Regions from separate parts of the Methylobacterium sp. WL19 genome, predicted to be linked through region 2. Evidence: riboswitches for the same ligand, from Rfam matches in the RefSeq annotation. Region 2 holds a riboswitch; each other region holds the start of a gene.
The links. Region 2 has a riboswitch for cobalamin ahead of FV220_RS18220 (TonB-dependent receptor). Riboswitches for the same ligand answer to the same signal wherever they lie in the genome.

Region 1: linked by a shared signal. The riboswitch ahead of FV220_RS20170 (TonB-dependent receptor) and the one ahead of FV220_RS18220 (TonB-dependent receptor) in region 2 are both predicted to bind cobalamin.
Region 3: linked by a shared signal. The riboswitch ahead of FV220_RS13440 (CbtB-domain containing protein) and the one ahead of FV220_RS18220 (TonB-dependent receptor) in region 2 are both predicted to bind cobalamin.
Region 4: linked by a shared signal. The riboswitch ahead of FV220_RS21485 (TonB-dependent receptor) and the one ahead of FV220_RS18220 (TonB-dependent receptor) in region 2 are both predicted to bind cobalamin.

What each region holds. Positions count from the first base shown of each region.
Region 1 covers NZ_VRVC01000125.1:5,670-11,540, reverse strand. Annotated here, with positions in the region: gene FV220_RS20180 (hypothetical protein) at 1-279, shown strand, start outside; gene FV220_RS20175 (DUF1993 domain-containing protein) at 375-932, shown strand; gene FV220_RS20170 (TonB-dependent receptor) at 979-3,129, opposite strand; cobalamin riboswitch at 3,241-3,443, opposite strand; gene FV220_RS20165 (catalase family protein) at 3,527-4,630, opposite strand; gene FV220_RS20160 (glucan biosynthesis protein) at 4,794-5,871, opposite strand, start outside.
Region 2 covers NZ_VRVC01000101.1:21-5,891, reverse strand. Annotated here, with positions in the region: gene FV220_RS18245 (hypothetical protein) at 1-584, shown strand, start outside; gene FV220_RS18240 (hypothetical protein) at 777-1,043, opposite strand; gene FV220_RS26175 (hypothetical protein) at 1,765-2,199, opposite strand; gene FV220_RS18225 (recombinase family protein) at 2,205-2,798, opposite strand; cobalamin riboswitch at 3,116-3,328, shown strand; gene FV220_RS18220 (TonB-dependent receptor) at 3,449-5,428, shown strand; partial or broken gene FV220_RS18215 (ABC transporter substrate-binding protein) at 5,437-5,871, shown strand, end outside.
Region 3 covers NZ_VRVC01000060.1:23,683-29,553, reverse strand. Annotated here, with positions in the region: partial or broken gene FV220_RS13465 (hypothetical protein) at 1-592, opposite strand, end outside; gene FV220_RS13460 (RusA family crossover junction endodeoxyribonuclease) at 684-1,097, shown strand; gene FV220_RS13455 (hypothetical protein) at 1,094-1,744, shown strand; gene cobO (cob(I)yrinic acid a,c-diamide adenosyltransferase) at 1,758-2,378, opposite strand; gene cobU (bifunctional adenosylcobinamide kinase/adenosylcobinamide-phosphate guanylyltransferase) at 2,375-2,887, opposite strand; cobalamin riboswitch at 2,994-3,188, shown strand; gene FV220_RS13440 (CbtB-domain containing protein) at 3,245-3,421, shown strand; gene FV220_RS13435 (CbtA family protein) at 3,452-4,231, shown strand; gene FV220_RS13430 (DUF1636 domain-containing protein) at 4,224-4,646, shown strand; gene cobW (cobalamin biosynthesis protein CobW) at 4,643-5,677, shown strand; gene FV220_RS13420 (DUF4349 domain-containing protein) at 5,821-5,871, shown strand, end outside.
Region 4 covers NZ_VRVC01000145.1:1,467-7,337, forward strand. Annotated here, with positions in the region: gene FV220_RS21480 (TonB-dependent siderophore receptor) at 1-2,115, shown strand, start outside; cobalamin riboswitch at 2,213-2,411, shown strand; gene FV220_RS21485 (TonB-dependent receptor) at 2,712-4,913, shown strand; gene FV220_RS21490 (PepSY domain-containing protein) at 4,907-5,871, shown strand, end outside.

The DNA of each region.
Region 1 (5,871 bases), on a different contig from region 2:
TCGGTCTGGGAACTGGCCCTCTGGCCCGACCCCGACCAGACCTACCTCCTCAATGCGGACGGCGCCAACAACGAGGTCCGCACCCTCAAGCGCGACACCGGCGAAGTGCTCGGCGCCTTCGGCCGCAACGGCCGCATGGCCGGCGACTTCCACTGGGTCCACAACCTCGCCGTGGACAGCAAGGGCAACGTGTTCACCACGGAGGTGGATACGGGCAAGCGCGCGCAGAAGTTCTTGTTCAAGGGGGAGATGGTGGTGCGCAAGCGGGTGGGGCCGTAGGAGGCCGGAATGGGAAAAAGTAAGCGTCGACTCATGGTGTTCGCTCCCGGGGAAATAGGATAGGCCTTGAAGTAGCCGTCGACGCGAGACTGATTATGTCGCTGACTAACCTTCTGGTACCGACCTACAGGAACATGTTGCGGACGCTGGCCGGGCTGCTGGACAAGGCAGAGCATCAGAGGGTGGATCCGGCCAATGGTCTGCTATCGGCGCGTCTGGCACCGGATATGTACCCGTTAGCGTCACAGGTGTGTTTTGCCACCTACCAAGCTCAGGAGGCGACGTTCCGCCTTCGCGGCGAAGATATTCCCCAATCGCTTGCTGCCGTGGCGGCCGAGGGGCGCAATGCCGGCGACGTGCCCGGCTCAATCGCGGATGCACGGGCTCGCATCGCCGACGCATTGGCGCGTCTGGACAGCCTCTCGGACAATGCCCTCGATTCCGGAGCGACCCTGCAGATCACGATCGAGCTTCCGGGCAACATCACGTTCGATATGAGCGGCGAACAATACGCTCGGGATTGGGCTCTGCCTCAGTTCTACTTCCACGTCATCACCGCCTACGCCATCTTGCGACATCACGGCATCGCGCTCGGCAAAGCCGACTATGTGCCTCACATGTTCGCGTATCTCCGGCCCGGATCGCTGCCATGAGCATGACCGGAGAGCGGCTTGGCTGCCCGCAACCCGCTCCCATTCCTCAAAACCGCCCCGCCACCGTCAACCGCACCGCCATCGGCTCCACCGGATGCAGATGCGTGTCCGCCACCCCGCCGGCGGGCTCTCCCCGCAGCCGCGACTCATAAAAATAATCGATCTGGCTCGCCTTGACGTTGAGCAGGTTGAGGATGTCGAGCTGCACCGTGACGCCGTTGTCGAAATTGTAGCCGATGCGGCCGTTCACCAGGGTGGTGGGCTTCGAGCGGACGGAATTGTCCTCGATGAGCGGGCGTGGGCCGAAATAGCGAAGCCGTAGCGTACCGAACCAGCCCAGCGACTCGCCCAGCGTAAAGCCGGCGGCCGCGATGGCGGTAGGGGCGGCGGGGATGCGGCTCCCCGCAGGGTCGCGGTCGGCAAAGCGCGCATGGGTCACGGTGAGGTCGGCGTCGAGAGCGAGCCAGGGCGTCACCGCGTAGTGGTTGGTCCACTCGATGCCGGTGCGCCGGCTCGGGCGGCTCGGCTCGGTGGTGCCCGCATCACCCACGAACAGGTTCTCGGAATCGAAATCGAGCTGGAACAGGGTCACGGTCGACTCGAGACCGGCGATGGAGCGGTTGCGGATGCCGACCTCCGAGCCCACCGAGCGCACCAGCAGGGGCACCCGGTCGAGGGGGAACAGGGGATTGCCCGGATCGACCGTGATGGTCGCGCCCCGGGCGTCGTTGGAATGGAAACCCTCGCCGTAATTCACGAACAGCTCGGTCTCGGCCCAGGGGCCGAACACGACGCCGAGCTTGGGGCTGACGATGCCGTCCCGCGCATGGCCCGAATTCAGCGGATTGTTCGATCTCACGGTGGCGTCGTAGGCGTCGGCGCGCAGGCCGACGCTGGTGCGCAGCCACTCGGTCCAGCGCAGGCGGTTCTCAAAGTAGAGGGCGGCGCTGCCCTCCTGCACGCGGTCGTCGCGCACGGTGGAGAGGGAGGTGCGCGCCCGCGTGTTGAACAGGCCCACATGGATGTCGTCGAACCGCGCCTGCACGCCGATCTCGTTCTCCATGGCGAGACCGAACAGCTCACCATTGAACACCCGCGCGATCTCGCCGCCGGCGACGGTGCGGCTGTCGAGCTGGCGGAACTGGTCGCCATTGACCGGATCGTTGAGGAAATAGGTGAAGTTGTTGAACAGGTTGAGATTCGAGCGGATGACGTAGGCGCTGGCGCGGGTGACGCCGCCGTCGTCCGACCGGCTCCAGCGGCCCGACAGGGAGAAGCGGCTCGCATTACCCCCATCGCTTGGGTCGAGGGTGCCGAAGCGGCCGATCAGGCCCTCGGAGATCGCCCGCTGAGGGATCTGGTTCGTCGCCGTCCAGCGGTTGGAATAGGCCATGCCGGTGAGGGAGAACCCGTCGAGGGCGGTGCCCTGGCTGTAGCGCAGCACGCCGTTGAGCTTTCGGATGGCGTCCGGCACCACCCAGGGGCCGTCATAGACCTGAGCCTCGCCGGCGGCGAGGAGCGTCCCCTCCCCCAGCGGCGCGGAGGCGATGGTGAGCGCCCGCTTGTAGCCGAAGCTGCCGAGGGAGGTGAGCGCGAGAGGGCGGGGCACCGCGTCGATCGTGTCGATCCGCACCGAACCGGCGGAGGCGAAATCCCCGTCGCGGGCGAAATACGGGCCCTTGTGGAACTCCACCGCGCCGACGAGTTCGGGAATGAGGAAGTTGATGTCGGCATAGCCCTGGCCGTGGCCATGGGTGCGCATGTTGGCGGGCATGCCGTCGATGGTGATGGCGATGTCGCTGCCGTGGTCGAGGTTGAAGCCGCGCAGGAAGTACTGGTTGGCTTTTCCCTCGCCGGAATGCTGCGTGACGATGAGGCCGGGCACGGCTTCCAGTACCTCGCCGGGGCGGGTGACCGGCCGGTCGTTGAGGGCCTTGCCGGTGATGACGCCGGAACTCGACGTCAGCGCGGGAGCGGACAGGGCGCCGAACGCTTCGGCCCCGCCGGCTCCACCCGTGGCCCCGCCGAGGCCGGGACCGGCAGCGGGGGGCGGACGCATGTCGGCGGCCACGGAAAGTTCGTCGAGGGTCGCCTCGGCGATGGTCGCCGCGCCGGACTGGGCGAGGACCGGTGACGCGGATGTCAGCAGCGCGAGGACGAGGAGGGGATGGAGAGCGCGTGGAGGATGGGCAGACACGGGCGAAACCTCGGGCGACGGCAGTGGCACGTCACCGCGAACGAAGCCGATGCGTTCGCGACATGCGAACGCCCCGACACCCCACCGGGACACCCCGCCCGATGCGTTTCGCGTGTGACCACGACTGACGGCAGGTCTCCTGGCTCGCGGGTCACCGCCCTCTCATCGTCTTCCCAGAGGCCGGAGCCTCCAGTGACGTGTTGATGATGGGCTCGCCGCTTACAGTTGCGGGGGCAGCCGCGGCATCGGACGCAAGATCCTAACCGCGTTCCCTTTTGATCCCCCGAGGGGGAACCGTCATCGTCAGGCTAGGTCGGCCGCAACGGGAGGGTCAATGGCGAGATGTTCCCGCATCGACCATCGCCGCCGCCCTGTCGCATCACGGCAACGTCCGGCATCACTCCGGGAGCGAGTCGAGGTTCCTCGGCTCCTCGATGCGGCGGCCGTTTGTCTCGGCCCGGAAGCGTTTGCCCATCTCGTAGGCCGATTTGCGCATGCGCATGATGCCGCCCAGCGGCCGGTGCGCGGCCAGCCCGTGCCACGGGCTGAACGACAGGCCGTCATCGACGAAAGCCGCGCGGGCCTCGCTCCAGCTCGTCTGCGGCGCGGCGGTGAGGGTGGCGATGGTGCGGTAGGGGCTCGTTGCCTCCGACCAGACCACGGAGGCGTCCTCCACCGGCATGTCGTCGAGGTTCAGGCAGAGCTGCGCCCGCAACTCCCAGGTGCCGCCATGGCGGCGGAAATGCGCCAGCACCGCCTCGCGGATCGCATTGGGGGCGCTCGTGTCGTCCAGCGGCTTGTCGGTGAGCGCCGTCAGGTCCGGCGAGACCGGGACGAGCGCGATCTTGGCGATGTGATCGCCGAAGCGCAGCGGAACCTGGCTGTAGAAGCTGTCGCCCAGAATGTGCGTCTCGGGCTGTCCGCCCAGCGTCGCCAGGGCCGGGCTCGGCGAACCGGTGGCCGCCACGACCGCGCTCTGCACGCCGCGCAACGCCGCCGAGGCGACCTTCTTGAGCCCCTCCGCCCGATCCGTGGTTTTGGCGAGGAGCTTCAGGGTCGCCAGGAACTGCTTCGGTCCCGGCGCCGAGAAGGCCGGCCCGTTGACGAGCACGAAATCCTGGGTGGCGTCCCCCTCCGACCCCTCCAGCCGTTCGCCTTCGACACCGACGATCTTGATCGCCACGCCGCGCGGAGTGGAGACGCTGTCGTCCAGGATATCACCGGGGATGGTCGAGAAGCGCATCACCACGGGGTAGCGCCCCGCCTGCGCGAACAGGCCCTGCGCCAGTTCGGGGGATAGGCCGGGCGCCACCTCCAACTCGGCCCTCAAGGCGCCATGCGCCTTGGCATGGACGCTGCGGATGGCATGACCGCCATGGGCGAGGGTCGTCTCGCTGATGGAGCGCATGGTCTCGTTCAGGGACCGGCTGGTCTCGGCCTCGTCGGCGTCAGGGGTCTCGACGGCGGGCGTGTAGCGCAGGTAGGGGGTCTCGATCGCCAAGGGTGCTGCTCCGGGGGATGGCGGATGCCGCGCCCCGAGGCGCTTCTAAGGCCTTGAGGGAACCGGGCGGCTCCGCAACTTGGTGGTGTTCCAAGTTGAGAATCCCCGACCGGTGCTCCCGTTCCGATCCCTGCGGCAACTCGCCAAGTCGTGAAATCGGCGATCAGGCGGCGTTGTCCCAGGTCTCGCTGATCGGACGCCCGCCGCGCATGAGGCGCGCGCGCAGGATGACGTCACCGGGCGGCAGCGGCGTCGGCGGACGCCATTCCACGTAGAGGCGCCAGCCCCCGGTCTGGGGCACCCGCTCCACCACCGGATCGACCATGGCGCCGGCGCTGGCCGAGACCTCGGCCGCGATGTCACCGTCTGGGCCGGTGGGCAGGCCCGGTCCTTCGAAATCGATGACGTAGAGGCGCCGCTCCGGACTCGGCGGCGTGGTCGGCCGCAGGCGCTCGGCCGAACCGACATGGGTGGAGACCACCCGGGCGAGCGCGCTCAGTACGGCGGTGTCCGGTTCGGCCCCGATGGTGGCGAGCGTGTAGGCGAGGTCGAGGGCGCTTCCCGCCGTGACGGGTGCGGCCGGCACGAAGGCGGCGACGATGTTGTCCATGTACTCTTCGCGGGACGGGATCTCGAAGAGCTGCACCGCCCCGGCGCCGAACCCCGCCTGGGGCGTGACCCAGAGGCCGGGCCGGGCCTCGTGTCGGGCCTGGACGTCGAGATAGGCGGCAAAGCTTCGCTCGCGCTGGAGAAGTCCGAACCCATCGAGGGGATCGACCCGGAACGCCGAGATCTGCGGATCGCGCCGTCCGTTGCTCAAGGGACGCCATAGGCGGTCGTCCTTGGTCGCCACCACCAGCCCGTCGGAATCGTGAACCTGCGGCCGGAAATCGTCGAAGGGCGCGGCTCCGCGCGCGCCCGGACCGTTCGCTCCGTGCAAGAACATGCTGGTGAGCGGCGCGAGGCCGAGACGCGGGATCGCGGCGCGGGGATGCAGCGAGGCGGTGACGACCATCCGCGAGGTCTCGCCGGGTTCGACCACGAAGCGGTAGGCGCCCGCGAGGCTCGGCGAATCGAGGAGCGCCAGGATCGTGACGGCGCGGGCCTCGGCCTTCGGCTCGCAGATCCAGAACGCCGTGAAGTCCGGAAACTCCTCCGCTCCCGGACCGCCGGTCTGGATCGCGGCACCGCGCGCCGACAGGCCGTATTCCTGCGTCTTTCCGCGAAGCCGGAAATACGAG
Region 2 (5,871 bases):
AGTACGTCCTCAACCAGTACCCACGGCTGGCCGGCGCAGAGCTCGTCGACGCTTTTCTGGAACGGTGGATCGAACTCGGGGATGGCCTAAAGCCGTCGCAAGCCGATGTGCTGGCCGTTCTCGGGTTGCCGGGAGAGCTAGCCGTCATGGCTGTAGAAGGGAAGGTCGACGAGGCGTTCGGCCCACGGGTCTCAGAATGGCTTGTAGGTGGATCGAAGGGTAAGATCGCTAGGTTGAATCGACTCTCCACGACGCTAGGCCTTAGCACGGAGGCGACCAACCCCCTTCGCTATCAACTGCTCCACCGAACCGCCTCAGCCATCTACGAGGCGAAACGCTACCGCGCCCGCGTCGCGGTAATGATGGTCCATTCATTCGATCCAGGCGATGCCGGCCTTGCGGACTTCAAGGCCTTCGCCACCGCCATAGGGCTGCCGACAGCAGATGCGACGCGCTTGGCCGGTCCTGTTCAATGTGAAGGTGTCGATCTCTTCCTTGGATGGGCCGCCGACCGACCATCCAGCGAAGGCTTCTCAATCGTGGACGGCCGCAAATCCGACTCCGGCTTCTTCGACGAGGATTGATCAACCAGGGACCACGCATGAAAAACGGCGAGGCTTCCGCCCCGCCGCTCGATCAGCTGAGTCTTTCGGTCGTCAGAGGCCCATCATGGTCCTGGCGGAGCCAACGACCGTTGCGAGAAAGCCGAAGGCGAACGCGCCGATCATCGCGTAGCTGAAACCCTTCATCTGCATGATCGAAGCCCTATCGACCGATTAGCAGCGGTTCCCGCCGGAGGTCTGGCCGTACTGCTGAACGGGGAAGTTCTGCTGGTTGGCATTGCCCTCGGCGGCCGAGCTCATCGGGCAGTTGGCCGGGTTACGCGAGAAGGCGCTGTCGCGGGCACCAAGCGAGCCAGTAGCATCGACCTCATACGAGTTGAACGAGGTGTAGCGGGACGGACGCTCGAAAGCCATCGCGGACGAGATCGGAGCAACGCCAAGAACAAGAGCGGTGGCGATGGCGGCGATACGGGTCTTCATGTGGATGACTTAGCTCCTTTGCGCTACAGTCCTGGGATCAGGTCTGTTTGTTGCTGTATGAGACTAAGATAGGGTGCCGATCTAATTCTTGACGTGCCGGCGCGCACGCAATGGCGTGGATTAACTCTCCTGTAGCGGAGGCCATGACCCCACACGAAGAAGTCGCCTAAGGCAAAGGTAGCGATGTGGGTGAGGAGCGGGCGGTAGGGCGGATGGCGTGAGGAAGAGGAGCGTCCCCAACAAGGCACAGGGCAGTGCCATAAGCACTTGTTGAATACCGCTGCGTGTTGGCTCCGCGATCCCGTGCGTCGTATGGGGCTCGCGGAATCGTTAAGGGAGTTGACCGGCATGGCAGATGGAGTGCGGCCTACGCAGTCGCGGTTAGGGCTGGCCGTCACAGTGGCCTTCGCGATCCTGTTTGCAGGGGTCGGTACGCTCGGCTGGGGCTGGTACCGCTACGTCACCGCTGGCCCAACGCCCTACGACGAGGTTGGCATCGAGGTGAACCGCCGTCTGCCAGAGTCGCTACGGACTTGGGGTTGCGAGCGCATCAAAGAGCGTTTCCCGCGCTCTGTGCCACCCTACGGTTGCCAGCCCGGGCAGATCTGATCGAGGCTGGCGACGCAGTTTATCTCACCCCTCCACTCTTCCGCGAGCAAGCTCGTGGGACCCAGAAGGTGCACAGCGTCAGTAATCTGACGACAACAACCTCAGCTAGAAGCTACCGCACTTCAGAGTACGGCCCCCGAAACAGGTCGCCCGAGGCCCTTCGCCTGAACAACGTTCGCCACCGCCGGCGCCGATGTTCAGGGCGATCGTGGTTCATGTGGCAGCGCTGACATAAGGCTGCGAGGTTCCTGTCCGCATTGTTGGCAGTGTCGTGATCGCGATGTGCGGTTGCCAGCACGACTTTGGTAGAGCGGAGGCTCCCGAGATCCTCGAAGCTCGGGAGGATCCTTAGGGCGTGCCCAGTTCCGTCGCGCCAGGAGCCGGTCTCCGCATCCCACCAACGTCCATCACCCAGGTGATAGACAGCCTTTCCATGAGGCCGCCCACAGCTCTCGCAAGCCCCCCCGGCGCGTTGGAAGCGTATCACTGCAGAGAGCTGCGGCCAGTCGATTGGATAAAAGAAGCGATGTTCGCGCCGGATCGGCATCGAGATCAGGCCTCGCTGACTGTAGCTGCAGCCTGACTGCGGGCCCGGGCCTGGGGGAAATAGCTGTAGAAGGTGTCCCGACTGATCCCGAGCCGTTTAGCGATAGCTGCGATCGAGATGGTGCCGGATTGCAGCAGGGCGCGGCCTACCTCGATATCAGCCTCGGTGAGCTTCTTTGGCCGGCCGCCCTTCCGGCCGCGGGCCAGCGCCGCTTTCAGCCCTTCCATTGTCCGCTCGCGGTTCAGGTCGAGAAAGTACTCGGCCATGGCGCCGTGCATCTGCAGAGCGAAGCGACCGTGAGCCGTGTCGCTATCAAACTGCTCGGTGAGGCTTCGGAAGTGAACCTCCTTCGTCCGCAGATTGTCGATCGTGCGCATCATCTCAACGAGCGAGCGACCGAGCCGATCAAGCTTCCAGACTATGAGCACATCGGTCGGACGCAGGTAGGCGAGAGCGGCATCGAACTCAGGACGTTTCGTGCCGGCCTTTCCAGATTTCTTCTCCTCGAACAGTCGTTCGCATCCGGCCTTGGTCAGCGCATCGCGCTGCAGGTCGAGGTTCTGATCGAGGGTAGAGACGCGGGCATATCCGACGAGCATGTCGGGATAGTGATTCAAGCACGTTTATCTGGCAATAGAAAACCAGTCATATTTTCCCGACATAAACGGAGCCGTTTGCCCCCGATTAGGAAGCACATCCAGCATATGTCGGGAAAACGATCGAATATCGGACATGGATGCTGATAGCGCGATCGTCTCGTTTGGGTGGTTATGCGAAGGTCTGCTTTCGGGCCGAATTTTTGAAAAGCGGACGCTGCATAGCACCGAGGCAAACCTTCGTAAGTGCTGACCTGTAACCTTCCAGGCACACATCGTCGGAAAGCCTTTGCGTGCCATTGACGGCGGACGCTTTGATCGCGCTCCTTATCTCCGACGGTTCCTCCCCGGAGGATCAAAAGGGAACGCGGTGAGGATGAGGTCCGAAAGGGCCTCCCCGAAGCCGCGGCTGCCCCCGCAACTGTAAGCGGCGAGCCCATCATCAACACGTCACTGGGTCTTCGGGCCTGGGAAGACGATGAGAGGGCGGTGACCCGCGAGCCAGGAGACCTGCCGTCAGTCGTGGTCACACGCGAAACGCATCGGGCGGGGTGTCCTGATGGGTGTCGAGGCGTTCGGCTGTCCTTACGGCAGGCAAGCGCCCAGGCCTCGTTCGCGGTGACGTGCCACAGACGTCGCCCGAGGCTTGTCCCGTGTCCTTCCCCTCTCGATCCGCGTGCTTGCGCACGCTCGCGCTCGCCTGCGCCTCCCTTCCCGTATCCGCCCTGGCGCAGCAGACCGCCGCCCCCTTCGCCGACGTCCCGCGCGGGGCAGAGGCGGCCGTCACGCTCTCCGAGCTTTCCGTCTCCGCCACCGGCGTGCCGACGCCCGTCGACCAGGTCGGATCGAGCGTCACCGTGCTCACCGCCGCCACTCTGGAGGCCCAGCAGCGCCGCACCGTCCCGGATGCCCTCCAGCAGGTGCCGGGCCTCAACGTCGTGCAGACCGGCGGCCCGGGCGGTCAGACCTCGGTATTCATCCGCGGCTCGAACTCGAACCACGTGAAGGTGCTCATCGACGGCATCGACGCGACCGACCCGTCGAACCCGAACGGCTCCTTCGACTTTGGGCAACTCCTGACCGACGACCTCTCCCGCATCGAGGTGCTCAGGGGTCCCCAGAGCGGCCTCTACGGCAGCGACGCCATCGGCGGCGCGATCTCCTTCACGACGAAGCGTGGCGAAGGACCGGCCAGGGCAACCGCGCGGATCGAGGGCGGCTCATTCGGGACGTTCAACCAGAGCGGCCGGATCAGCGGGTCGGAAAACGGCTTCGACTACTCGGTGTCGATCCAGCATCTCCGGGCTGCCGCAACGCCTGTGACGCCGCCCAACCTCGTCGCCCCAGGAACGACGACCCGCCCGAACTACTACGACAACGAGACCGTCTCGGCGAAGTTCGGCTACCAGTTCACCGACACGTTCCGAATCAACTCGATCACGCGGTTCATCAACTCGAAGCTGCTCTTCAGCGGCGACGACTATGGCACCTTCCCGGTGACGCTGGGCGGCCTGCGCAGCCAGGCGGACGTGCAGCAAGTCTTCACCCGCAACGAGGCCGAGTGGACACCGTTCGCCGGTTTCCACAACGTCTTCGCGATCAACTACTCGAACCTCTACAACCGCCAGGTCCAGAACGCGTACGACCCGTTCAACCCGCTCCCGACCGCCGGCCTCGGCGAGCGCACGCGGTACGAGTACCGCGGCGACTACCAGCTCTCGCCCGGCAACCTCGTTCTGTTCGGCGCGCAGCGTGACGACGAGAGCCTGTCGACCACCGATCCGAACCCGTTCGGTTCCGGCAACCTGCGGGCCAGGAACGGCAATACCGCCGGCTACGGCGAGATACAGCTGACGCCGTTCGACCGTGCCTCTTTCGTCGCCAACGTTCGCCACGACGAGAACGACGCCTTCGGACCGGCCACCACGTTCCGCGTCGCCCCGAGCTACATCCTGCCGTTCACCGACACGCGGATCAAAGGCAGCGTCGGCACCGGCTTCAAGGCGCCGACCCTGAGCCAGCTGTTCCAGAGCTTCCCGGCGTTCAACTTCTTCGCCAACCCCAACCTCAAGCCGGAAGAGAGCCTCGGCTACGATGCCGGCTTCGAACAGCCGCTCGGCGAGCGCGTTCTCGTCGGCGCGACCTATTACGCCAACGACTTCAAGAACCTGATCAACACCAACGCCAGCTTCACCTCGAACGAGAACGTCGGGCGAGCCGAATCCTACGGGGCCGAGGCCTTCGTTGCGGTCCGGTTCACCGACACGCTCTCGGGCCGGGTCGACTACACCAACACCGTGACCAAGAATGAGATTACCAACCAGGAGCTCCTGCGCCGGCCCCGCCACAAGGGCAGCGCCACCGCTCAGTGGACGCCGATCCCCGGCCTGAGCTTCAGCGGGACGGTGATCGTGCTTGGCCACTTCGTAGACGGAAACCGAGACTTCTCGATCCAGAGGCTGAAGAACCCGGGCTTCACCCTGGTCAACCTCGCGGTCAACTACGACGTGAACGAGACGGTGAGTGTGTTCGGCCGGATCGATAACCTGTTCGACCGCCGCTACGAGAACCCCACCGGCTTCCTCGGGCCGGGCCTCGCCGTGTACGGCGGCGTCCGCGTGACGACGTTCTGAGGATTGCGATGTCGATGCGATGGACGCTGGCTGCGCTAGCGATTGCGGTCTGGCCTGGTCTGTCAGGTGCGGGGTGGGCGGCAGACGAGCCGGCGCATCCGGTCCACGTCGTCTCGATGAACCTCTGCGCCGACGAGCTGGTCCTGCGGCTCGCCGACCGCGACCAGGTCACCGCAGTGACCTACCTCGCCCATGACCCGCGCAGCTCCACCGTCGCGCGGGAGGCCACCGGCATCGCGGTGACCCGTGGCCTGTCGGAGGAGATCGTCGCGCTCCGGCCCGACCTCGTCGTGGCCGGAGCCTTCACGACGCGGACCACGGTGGGCCTGCTCAAGCGCGTCGGCTTCCCCCTTCTCGAACTCGGCGTACCCAACGACTTCGAGGGGGTGCGGGCCCAGATCCGGACCGTCGCCGCGGCCCTCGGGCACCCGGCGCGCGGCGAG
Region 3 (5,871 bases), on a different contig from region 2:
CGGCGCGATGGCTGAACAGCCGGTCCGGAATCGCGAGCGGCGCGCAGGCGGGATCCGGCGGGACCGCTTGATCCCACCCGGGCGGCAAGGGCTGCCAGAGACGGTCCGCCCCAATGGTCTGGCGGGTGGTTCCCAGGGCTTGCACCGCCCTGCCGAACGGCGTGTCCGTGGTCTCGAGCAGGCGGTTCATCTTCGGCGTCAGCCGCTCGGGCACGTACCAATTGTCGGCCTCCGACAGGACGTGGTCGCCGCAGGCGAGCCGGACGCGGCGGTATTTCAGGACGGTGTCGGGTCCGGCGGCGAGGCGGCGGCGCGTCTCTTCCGAGGCGGGCTTGTCCACATCGCGCAGGAGGGTCGCCGTGAGCCGCGGGTCCGTCGCCATGCCGTGCTCGGAGCACCAGCCTTCGAGCGTCGCGGTGGCGCTGCGGCCCGCCAGGAGCCGCGCATTCAGCCCCTCCATCACCGCCAGCGCCTCGACCCGGCCGAGATAGGTGTCCGGCCAGGACGTGACGGATTGGGCGGATGCCGCACCGGCACCGGACAGAAAAATCGTGAGAGGAACGAGGCAGCGCCGGAAGCAGCGACGAGACACAACCCAAGGGCGATTTAGAATAATACTATACACGTTGACGAAGCCGTGCAAAAGTTGCGGGACCGAAGCCCGCGACGCCAGGTGATCTCTCGTGGAGCTCATCTTTCCCATCGAGTTCCTCGTCAGCGGCACACCGGTCTCGTTCCAATCGGCCCGACCGAGTTCCAAATCGCAGTGGAAGCAGAAGGTCCGGGCGGCAAGCGACGGCTCTTTGCCCGAGAACCACTTCGCCTGCGAGGGCAAACTCGCCGTGACGCTGTTCTACTTCCCGGTCGGCCCCGTGCAGGGCGACGTGGACAATATCGTCAAACTGGTTCTCGATGCCCTCAACCAGCATATCTACATGGACGATTCCCAGATCGAACGGGTAGTCATCCAGAAGTTCGAACCGCAGCGGGTGTTTTCTTTCACGCAGCCGAGCCCACTCCTGGCGGCGGCTCTGTCGGCACAGAAGCCGATCCTATACGTAAGGCTTTCGGACGATCCCTTCGAGGAACTGGCATGAGCGGCATGGAATCAGAACGGCCGGTCCTCGACCTCATCATCCCGGCACTTACGGATGCCGGCTACGAGGTCTATACTCACCCTTCACGCCAGCTTCTGCCCTCCTTCATGGGCGACTACGTTCCAGACGCCATCGCGCTTGGCAAACCAAAGAATCTGGCGATCGAAATCGTACGGGATGGCACGCGATCCGGAAGCCGGGAAAGGGTCGCTGACCGGTTCCTCGGTGTCACCGATTGGGAGCTTCGGATCTACTACGCCCGCTCCGGCGGCGGCGTGCCCGCCATCGACGGCGTGACGCCAGACATCATCGACCGCACGATCACGAAGGTCGAGGCCCTCATCGCGGCCGGCCAGATGGAAGCGGCTCTGCTGCTAGGCTGGTCGACCTTCGAAGCCATCGGGCGGGCCTTGATTCCGAACCGCCTGTCACACTCTCAATCGCCCGCACGGCTGATCGAGGAGCTCGCGGGCGAAGGCATCGTGACGCCGGACGAGGCGGATCGTCTTCGTCCCATCGCGAACCTGCGCAACGCCGTCGCCCACGGGGCCTTGCAGCGCGACCTCGATCGCACCGCCCTGGAGGATTTCGTCGCCACGCTGAAGCTCGTCCTCCACGAGAACCAGCCGGTCGGCGCTGGGGCCTGACCGCGCCCAGTAGTCAGAACTCGATCCCCTCCTGTGCCTTCACCCCGGCGGCGAAATGGTGCTTCACGCTGCCCATCTCGGTGACGAGGTCGGCGGCCTCGATGAGGGCCGGCTTGGCGTTGCGCCCGGTGACGATGACGTGGAGATCGGGCCGGCGCGCCCGGAAAGCCGCCACCACGGCGTCGATGGGCAGGTAATCGTAGCGCAAGGCGATGTTGAGCTCGTCGAGGAGGACGAGGCGGATGGTCGGGTCGGCCATCAATTCCTCGGCCTTGGCCCAGGCATGCTCGGCCGCCGCGATGTCGCGGGCTTTGTCCTGGGTCTCCCAGGTGAAGCCCTCGCCGAGCGTATGCCATTCGATCTGGTCGCCGAAAGCCTTCAGCGCGTGCTTCTCGCCGGTGTCCCAGGCGCCCTTGATGAACTGGACCACGCCGACCCGCCAGCCATGGCCCAAGGCGCGCAGGAGGAGGCCGAGCCCGGCCGTGGTCTTGCCCTTGCCGGGGCCGGTATTGACGATGAGGAGGCCCTTCTCGATCGTCTTGGCCGCGACCTCGGCGTCCTGGATGGCCTTGCGCTTCTCCATCTTCTCGCGATGCCGTTCGGCCTCCGGATCGTTCGTGTCTGACTCGCTCATGCGGCTGCTCCGGGTTGGGGTTTCACGATCATCGGCAGTCCCGCCACCATGAACACCACATGGTCGGCCCGCGCGGCGAGGCGCTGGTGCAGGCGCCCGGCCGCGTCGCGGAAGCGGCGGGCAAGCGCGTTGTCCGGCACGATGCCGAGCCCAACCTCGTTGCCGACGAGCACCACCGGCCCCGGCGCGCGATCGCAGGCCTCGATCAGCGCGACGGTCGCGGCCTCGACGTCCGCCTCGGACAGGATCAGGTTGGTGAGCCACAGGGTCAGGCAATCGACCAGCACCGGCCCGGTCGCCGCGGCGACGGCCTCGGCCAGGTCGATCGGTACGTCCCGGGTGATCCAATCGGCCGAGCGGCGCGACCGGTGAAGGGCGACGCGCTCGCGCATCTCGTCGTCCCAGGCCTGCGCGGTGGCGAGGTAGAGCCAGGGCGCCGGATGGGCTTCGACGAGGCGCTCCGCGTGCAGGCTCTTGCCCGAGCGAGCGCCGCCGAGGACCAGTGTCATTCTTGGGGAAGGCTGCCGCATGGCTTCCTTTAGCGCGAAACCGCCCTGCCCCGTCAAAGGCGGTAAAACGCTTTGGCGGCGCGTTGTCAGCGGTCGCGCGAGCGCGTAGAAGCGAGCTTCGGACGGTGCCCCGGTGACGGGGTGAAAAGGGAATGCGGTGAGGGCTCGCGCCTGAAACCGCAGCTGCCCCCGCAACTGTGAGCGGAGACGGGCCTGCCATCGGCCACCGGAGCGATCCGGGAAGGCGGCAGGACCGGATGACCCGCGAGCCAGGAGACCTGCCATCCGAAGGGGACCACATCGTCCTCCCGCTCGATCCTCGAACGCCGCCGGCGGGGCGGCCGGAGACCTGACACGATGACCACCAACACCCTCGTCCTTACCGGCACCCGCAGCAACGAGCGTCTCGGCGCGGTGCTCATGGCCGCTTTCCTCGGCCTCGGGCTCGTCTTCATGGCCGGTTTCGCCCCGGCGATGGCGCTGCACAACGCGGCCCACGATTTCCGGCACGCCCAGAATTTCCCCTGCCACTGACCGCCACGCGCTCAGTCAGGACCTGATTCCATGATGATCCGACTCGTGTCGGCGGCCCTGGTCGCCGGCTTCCTGGCGGCTGTCGTCGCCACGGGCTTGCAGTTCGCCCTCACCTCGCCGCTGATCATCGCGGCCGAGCGTTACGAGAGCGGCGAAGCCACGGCGCCGGCCGCGCAATGGATGCCGCGCGGCGCCTCGCCGGCCTCCCTCATCGTCCCCGTCCATTCGGGCCACGACCATGGCGGCAAGACGGACGGTGTCGAAGGCGGCGAGGTCGCACCGGCCTGGCAGCCCGGGCCCGGCCTGCCCCGTATGGTCTTCACCGCCCTCGCGACCCTGGTCGGCGGCGTCGGCTATGCCCTTTTGCTGGGCGCGGCTCTCATCGCCTGCGGGCGCGAGCCGAGCCCGGAAACCGGCCTGCGCTTCGCCATTGCGGGGTTCCTCGCCGTGGCTCTCGCCCCGGCCCTCGGCCTGCCGCCGGAATTGCCCGGCATGGAGGCGGCTCCGCTCGCCGAACGCCAGTTCTGGTGGATCATGACTGCGGCCGCCACCGCCATGGGGCTCTACCTCATCGCGATCCGCCGCTCCCCCATCGCCATCGCCGGAGGGATCGTGCTCCTCGTCGCACCGCATCTGGCAGGCGCTCCGGAGACGAGCCACGCCGCCTCCGCCCTGCCCCCGGGCTACGCGGCCCAGTTCGCCGCTCGGTCGCTGGGCATCGCCTTCGTGTTCTGGGCGGTGATCGGCCTCGCCTTCGGCTGGGCCTGGAACAGCGTCGGGCGCAAGAACCCAGCGACGTCGCATGCCTGACGAGGACATCCCGGCCGGCAACGCGGTCGCACTCTACGTCTGCGCCACCTGTCGCACGGCCGGCGACACGTCCGAGCCCCGCGCCGGGGCCCGCCTCGTCTCGGCGTTGCGCGAAGCGGTGACGGAAGCCGCCATCGAGGGCATCGCGGTCGAGAGCGTGGAGTGCCTGTCGGTCTGCAAGCGCCCATGCACGGTCGCCGTGGCGTCGGAGGGCCGCTGGACCTACGTCTACGGCGACCTCGACCCGATCGAATCCGCCAGGACCATCCTCGCGGGCATCGGCCTGTACGCGGAGACGCCCGACGGCATCGTGCCCTGGAAGGCACGGCCGGAAGCGTTCCGCAAAGGTGTCGTCGCCCGCATTCCCCCGTTTCCTCCGCCGCGCGCGGACAGAATTCCGGACGCCGCCGAATGAGCATCGTCGAGAAGATTCCCTGCACGATCGTCACCGGCTTCCTCGGAGCCGGCAAGACGACCCTCGTGCGTCACCTCGTGGAGAATGCCGGCGGTCGTCGGCTCGCCATCATCGTCAACGAGTTCGGCGATATCGGCTTCGACGGATCGTTCCTGGCCGCCTGCGGCATCGAGGGCTGCCAGGACGAGGACATCGTGGAACTGGCCAATGGCTGCATCTGCTGCACCGTGGCGGACGATTTCGTGCCGGCCCTGAACAAGCTGCTCGACCGGGCCGACCCGCCCGAGCACATCCTCATCGAGACGTCCGGCCTCGCTCTGCCGAAGCCCCTGGTCCAAGCCTTCCACTGGCCGGCGATCCGCTCGCGGGTGACCGTGGACGGGGTGATCGCGGTCATCGACGGCCCCGCCGTCGCTGCCGGCTTCTTCGCCGACGATCCGGCGGCCCTCGCCGCCCAGCGGGCCGACGATGCCAGCGTCGATCACGACAACCCGCTGGAGGAGGTGTTCGAGGACCAGCTCCTCTGCGCCGACCTCGTAGTCATGAACAAGGCCGACCTCCTCGACGAAGCCGGCAAGGCCAAGGTCCGCGCCGAGGTGGAGCGCCAGCTGCCGCGCGCGGTGAAGATGGTCGAGGCCGAGCATGGCCGCCTCGATCCGCGCGTGATCCTCGGTCTCGGCGCCGCCGCCGAGGACGATCTCGACGCCCGCCCCTCGCATCACGGCGAGGGCGAGGATCACGATCACGACGATTTCGACTCCGTGGCCATTGCCGTGCCTGCCACGGCGAGCGCCGAGGATCTGGCCGCCCGCGTCGCCCGCGCCGCCGAGACCAGCGGCGTCCTGCGGATCAAGGGCTTCGCCGAGGTCACCGGCAAGCCGATGCGCCTCGTGGTCCAGGGCGTCGGCGCCCGCATCGCCCATCATTACGACCGCCCCTGGCGGGCGAGCGAGAACCGCGACGGCCGGCTCGTGGTCATCGGGCTGAAGGGTTTCGACCAAGGGGCGGTGGCAGCCGCCCTGGCGGGGTGAGCGCGTTGACCGCCCGACGGATCCCGGCGCGCGGGTGCCGCGGCCTCGTGGTCGCGTCCGGCCTGGCGGCTCTCGCGGCGATCGGTGGGTGCTCGGATTCACGTCCGCCCAAACCGGAGTTTCAGGCCTCGGACAGCCGGGCGATGGCACGCCTCTCTCCGGTGGCTCGCCCTCTCGCCCAGACGGGCGATGCG
Region 4 (5,871 bases), on a different contig from region 2:
ATCCCGCAATCGATCTCGGTGGTGACGCAGAAGCAGCTCGAGGATCGCGGCGCGCAGAACCTCGCTGATGCATTGGCCTACACAGCAGGAGTTTATGCTTCCCCTCAGGGCGATGACGGGCGCTTCGACCAACTCATCATCCGCGGCTTCGACCAGACCATCCGCGGCGTCTACCGCGACGGCCTGCGCCTGCCACTCACGAGCTTCTCCGGCTTCCCGCAGGAGCCCTACGGGATCGAGCGCATCGACGTCCTGCGCGGGCCGACTTCGGGTCTCTACGGCCTGAACGATCCGGGCGGACTCGTGAACTTCGTCAGCAAGAAGCCCCTCGACGTGCCCCTGCGCGAGATCTTCGGCTCTTACGGCACCTACAACCGCAAGCAGTTCGGCTTCGACCTGAGCGGTCCGGCCAACCCCGAGAAGACCATCCTCTACCGGATCACCGGCTTCCTGCGGAACGGTGGCACCCAGGCCGATTACGTCGACCTCGACCGGGTGTACATCGCCCCGGCCGTCACGTTCCGGCCGTCGGCCGATACCAGCCTGACGCTTCTGGGAAATTACCAGAAGGATGTCTCGGGCGATAAGTACCGCTTGATCCCGCAATATTACACAAACGGGTCGAACCCGCTGAAGGCCAACCTGCGCGACCGCTTCCTCGGCGAGCCCGATTTCAGCCGCTTCAAGTCCGAGCGGGCCATGGCGGGCTACGAGTTCTCGCACCGCTTCGACAACGAATGGACCGTGCGCCAAAATCTGCGCTACGCCCATGCCAGCACCAACTACAACAGCATCTACCCGACCGGGCTGAACAATACGGCTTCACCCTCGCTCATCAACCGTTCGGCCCAGACCTGGCTGGAGGATTACGGCGTCTTCACCGTCGATACCCAGATCCAGCACGAGCACGTGTTCGACTGGTTCAAGAACACCGCCTTGCTCGGCATCGATTACAGCAACATTCAGAACAAGAGCGACCAGAGGGGCGGCCCGACCCAGTCGTTCTTCGATCCCAGCTTCCTCATTACCGGCGTGGGTCCGGCACTCGTCGGCCCGATCGATGTCCTCAACCCGACCTATGGCTCGGCCGTCGCCCCCCTGCAGAGGACGCTGTTGAGCCGGCTGTCGCAGGAGCAGACCGGCATCTACGCCCAGGATCAGGTGAAGTTCGGCAACGGTTTCCTGTTCAGCGCCAACGCCCGCTACGATTGGGTGAAGACGCGGACGGACGTGCAGAACCCCGCCCTGGATGCCGTTCGTACGACGCTGAACAGTATCGGCGTCCCGAACGCGATCCCGACCAATTTCGGGGTCACCCAGAATGCGGAATCCTATAGCGGCCGCGTCGGACTGTCGTATCTCTTCGACAACGGCCTGACGCCCTACGTCGCCGCCGCGCGCTCGTTCAACGTGCTGCCGTTCTACATCCAGTCGAGCACTCGGAGCCAATTCGTCCCGGCCGTGCCGGATACGTATTCGATCGGCCCCGCCAAGCCCGAGATCGGCGAGACCATCGAGGGCGGCATCAAGTTCCAGCCTCCGGGATCGAACAGCACCTTCCTGCTGACCTACTTCAATACCAAGAAGACCAACGCCCTGACCTTCGACGGGACCGATCCACTGCAGCAAGCCTATTACCAGACCGGCGAGATCACGGTGAACGGCATCGAGGCCGAGGCGACCCTTGAACTCGCCGAAGGGTTCCGCCTGCTCAGTTCGCTCACCGCCCTCAACGCCCGGGTGACCAGGGACATCCCGCCGTTCCCCTTGCCCGACGCGACCGGAAACCGGCCGATCCAGGTTCCGAACATCGTGATCTCGAACTGGGCCGACTATACCGTCCAGACTGGCCTGTTCCGTGGTCTCGGCTTCGGCTTCGGCGTGCGCTACATCGGCGATACGTTCGGCGATACGGCCAACACCATCCGCGTGCCGGATTACTTCCTGATGGATGCGTCGATCCGCTATTCCTTCGACAACTGGCGCTTCCAGGTGGCCGCCAACAACCTGGCCGACAAAGTGTATGTCGGCACCTGCGCCCAGCTCGGCGGATATGTCGGCTGCAATTACGGCGACGGCCGCCGCATCACCGGCTCCGTCACCTACCGCTGGTAGGCGACGCGCATCCGATGAGATTGGCCCCGGATCGAAAGATCCGGGGCTTTTCTTTTGGGCTGTTGCCGTGACGTCGTTGACGCGGTCTCCCGGCCTCGACTAGCTTGAGCATGACGGTTCCTCTTCGGGGGATCAAAAGGGAACGCGGTGAGGACCTTGTGTCCGATGCCGCGGCTGCCCCCGCAACTGTAAGCGGCGAGTCCTTCATCAACACGTCACTGGGTGATCACCTGGGAAGACGATGAGAGGGCGGTGACCCGCGAGCCAGGAGACCTGCCGTCAGTCGTGGTCACACGCGAAACGCATCGGGCGGGGTGTCCTGGTGGGGTGTCGGGGCGTTCGCATGTCGCGAACGCATCGGTTTCGTTCGCGGTGACGTGCCACTGCGCTGAGCCGCGCCCGCCGTCTGCCTGCGATGCCCGATCGTTCCCGTTCCTTCCGTTACAGAATCGCTCCACGGCATGCCTTCGGCGAGACCGTCCGGTCCCGCACGCAGGCATTTTGCCCGGTTCGCCGTATTGTAACGTTATAACATACGATTTAGCAGAGGGGGCGCGGCACTCGGCCAGCGATCACTCCGGTTTGCCAAAACGAACATGCCCAGACAGGTCACCCACCGCGCCCCCGGCCGGACATCCACGGCCCGCGCCACCGCTTTCCTCGCGTCGCTCCTCGGCTCGACCCTGCTCGCCGGTCAGGTCCGGGCACAGGATTCCGTCAGCCAGAATGCCGTCACCCTCGACCAGCTCACCGTGGAGGGGAGCGGGGTCGGCCTCACCCGCGCCAACCCGGTCGGGCTCAACCTCTCGACCCCCTCCCGCAGCGCCAGTCGCCTTGGCCTGACGCCGCTGGAGACGCCCGCCAGCATCGACGTCATCAGCGGCGAGACCGCGCGCATCCGGGGCCAGAACACGGTGGTCGAGGCGGTGACGCAGAACGCCACCGGCATCACCACCATCGCGTCGCCCGGCAACGGCAACGGCGCCTTCTCCAGCCGGGGCTTCGCCGGCCCGAACTCGATCCAGCAGCTGTATGACGGCACCCGCCTGTTCGTGGGCGCCGGCACCGTGACCTTCCCGTTCGACACATGGAACGTGGAGAGGATCGAGGTGCTGCGCGGCCCGGCCTCCGTGCTCTACGGCGACGGCGCCATCGGCGGCGTGGTCAACGTGGTCTCGAAGAAGCCGAGCTTCACGCCGATCCATGCCGCCCGCGCCGCAACCGGGTCGGATGGGCTCGCGCGCCTCGCCGTCGATCTCGGCGGTCCCATCGGCGATGCGGTGGCCTACCGCCTCAATGTCAGCGGCAACCGCGACGGCGGCTGGACCAGCCCGAACGGGGATTTCCGCAACCTCGCGGTCTCGGGCGCGCTGCTGTTCCAGCTGAACCCCGATCTCGCGGTGACCCTCAGCCACGATCTCGGCTACCAGGAGCCCGCCCGCTACTGGGGCACGCCGCTGGTCGATGGCCGGATCGTCCAGTCCCTGCGCAACAACAACTACAATGTCGACGGCGCGAAGGTCATCTGGTCCGACAACTGGACCCAGCTCAAGACCGAGTGGACGCCGAGCGCCGACATCACCATCCGCAACACCGCCTACCGGCTGCAGAGCCGTCGCCACTGGCTCGATGTCGAGCAATACAGCTTCAATCGCGGCACGGGCCTCATCGACCGGTCCAGCTATACCGAAATCTACCACCAACAGGAGCAGGTCGGGAACCGCTTCGACGCGGCCTTCAAGGGCAACGTCTTCGGCTTCCGCAACGAGTTCGCCATCGGGTTCGACGTGAACCACGTGGATTTCCGCCACACCAACAACTTCTCCAGCGCGGGCAGCAACCTCGTCACCAGCGTCGATCCGTTCAATTACGATCCCGGACAGTTTCCGGCCAATGGCCGCGCGAGCCCGGCCTATGCCACCAGCACCAACCAGGCCTCGGTCTTCGCCGAGAACCGGCTGATCCTCAGCGACCAACTCTCCTTCCTCACCGGCGTGCGCTTCGACGCGCCGACCCTGCACCGGCGCAACCTGCAGACCGGCGACACCTTCGCGCGCTCGTTCGAGGCCCTGAGTTACCGCTTCGGCCTCGTCTACAACCCGACGCCGGATTCGGCCCTCTACGTGCAATACGCCACCGCCACCGATCCGGTGGGGAGCCTCATCAGCCTGTCGCAATCGAACGCCAATTTCGACCTCTCCACCGGCGAGCAGATCGAGGTCGGTGCCAAGGGCCTCGCGCTGAACGGCGCCCTCGAATGGACGCTCGCCGGCTACCGCATCGTCAAGGACAAGCTGATTTCGGCGGTGCCGGGCCAGCCCAATGTCTCGACCCAGGTCGGCCGGCAATCCTCGCACGGGGTGGAGGGGGCGCTCGCCCTGCGCCTGCCCGATGGCTGGCGCATCGACGCCAACCTCGCTCTGCTCCACGCGCAATACGACGAGTTCCGGGAGGGGGCGGTGTCCTATGCGGGCAACCAGCCCATCGACGTGCCCGAGCGCGTCGCCAATGTCTGGCTCAATTGGGCCTTCGCCCGCGACTGGGAGGCCAGGATCGGGCTGCAGAATGTCGGCCGGGTCTTCAGCGACTTCTCCAATACCGCGCCACGGCCCGACTACACCCTCGCCCATCTCGGCCTCGACCATCAGGTCACCCCGGCCTCGCGCCTGAGCCTTCGCGTCTACAACCTGTTCGACACAACCTACGCCATCAGCGGCAACGCCGTGGACGGGATCGGCACCAACTGGATCCTCGGGCGACCGCGCTCGTTCGAGGTGGCCTACAGCGTCGCGTGGTGAGCCCGCTGAAACGAGGGAAGCGGTGGCTGGTCCTCGGCCATCGCTGGCTCGGCATCGCCACCGGGCTGCTCTTCGCCCTGTGGATCGGCTCCGGGCTGGTGATGCTCTACGTGCCGTTCCCGAGCCTCACGGAGACGGAGCGTCTCGCGCATCTTCGCCCGATGGCATGGGAGGCGGTCGCGGTCTCGCCTGACGAGGCCCTGGCCGCCGCCGGGCTGCAGGGCATGCCCCGCAGCCTCGATCTGGAGATGCGCGGGGACGAGCCTTTCTACCGGATGTCGGCCAGCGACGGCCGCCGCATCACCCTCTCGGCGCGAACCGGCGCACCGGCCGGGCCGGTCGATGGCGAGGCGGCCCGGCGCCTCACCGGGGCCGGTCCCGGCGCGTCCGTGGAGGAGGTCGAGCGCGACCAATGGACGGTGACGGCGCGCTACGATCCCCTGCGACCCTTCCACAAGGTCGCCTTGAACGACGCGACCGGCACGGAGCTCTACGTCTCGGAAAGGACGGGCGAGATCGTGCTCGACACGACGCGGTTCGAGCGCGGCTGGAACTGGGTCGGCGCCGTCACCCACTGGGTCTATCTCACGCCGCTGCGCGCCCGCGCCGAGCTGTGGCGCGATGCTGTGCTCTGGATTTCCGGCATCGCCGCCTTCACGGCGCTCAGCGGCCTCGTCCTCGGGATCTGGCGCCTGCGCCTGAGGCGGCGTTACGCGCGAGGACGCGTCACGCCCTATCGCGGGATGGCGCGATGGCACCACCTCGCCGGGCTCATCGGCGGGATCGGGCTCACCACCTTCATCCTCAGCGGCTGGCTCTCCATGAACCCGAACCGCTGGTTCACCTCCCTCGCGCCGCCCGCCGACCTACGCGAGGCCCATGCCGGGGCGGACAGCCCCGTCGGCCTCACGACCGCGAGCCTGCGGGCGATGGCCGCCCATGCGCCCCTCGGCCTGCA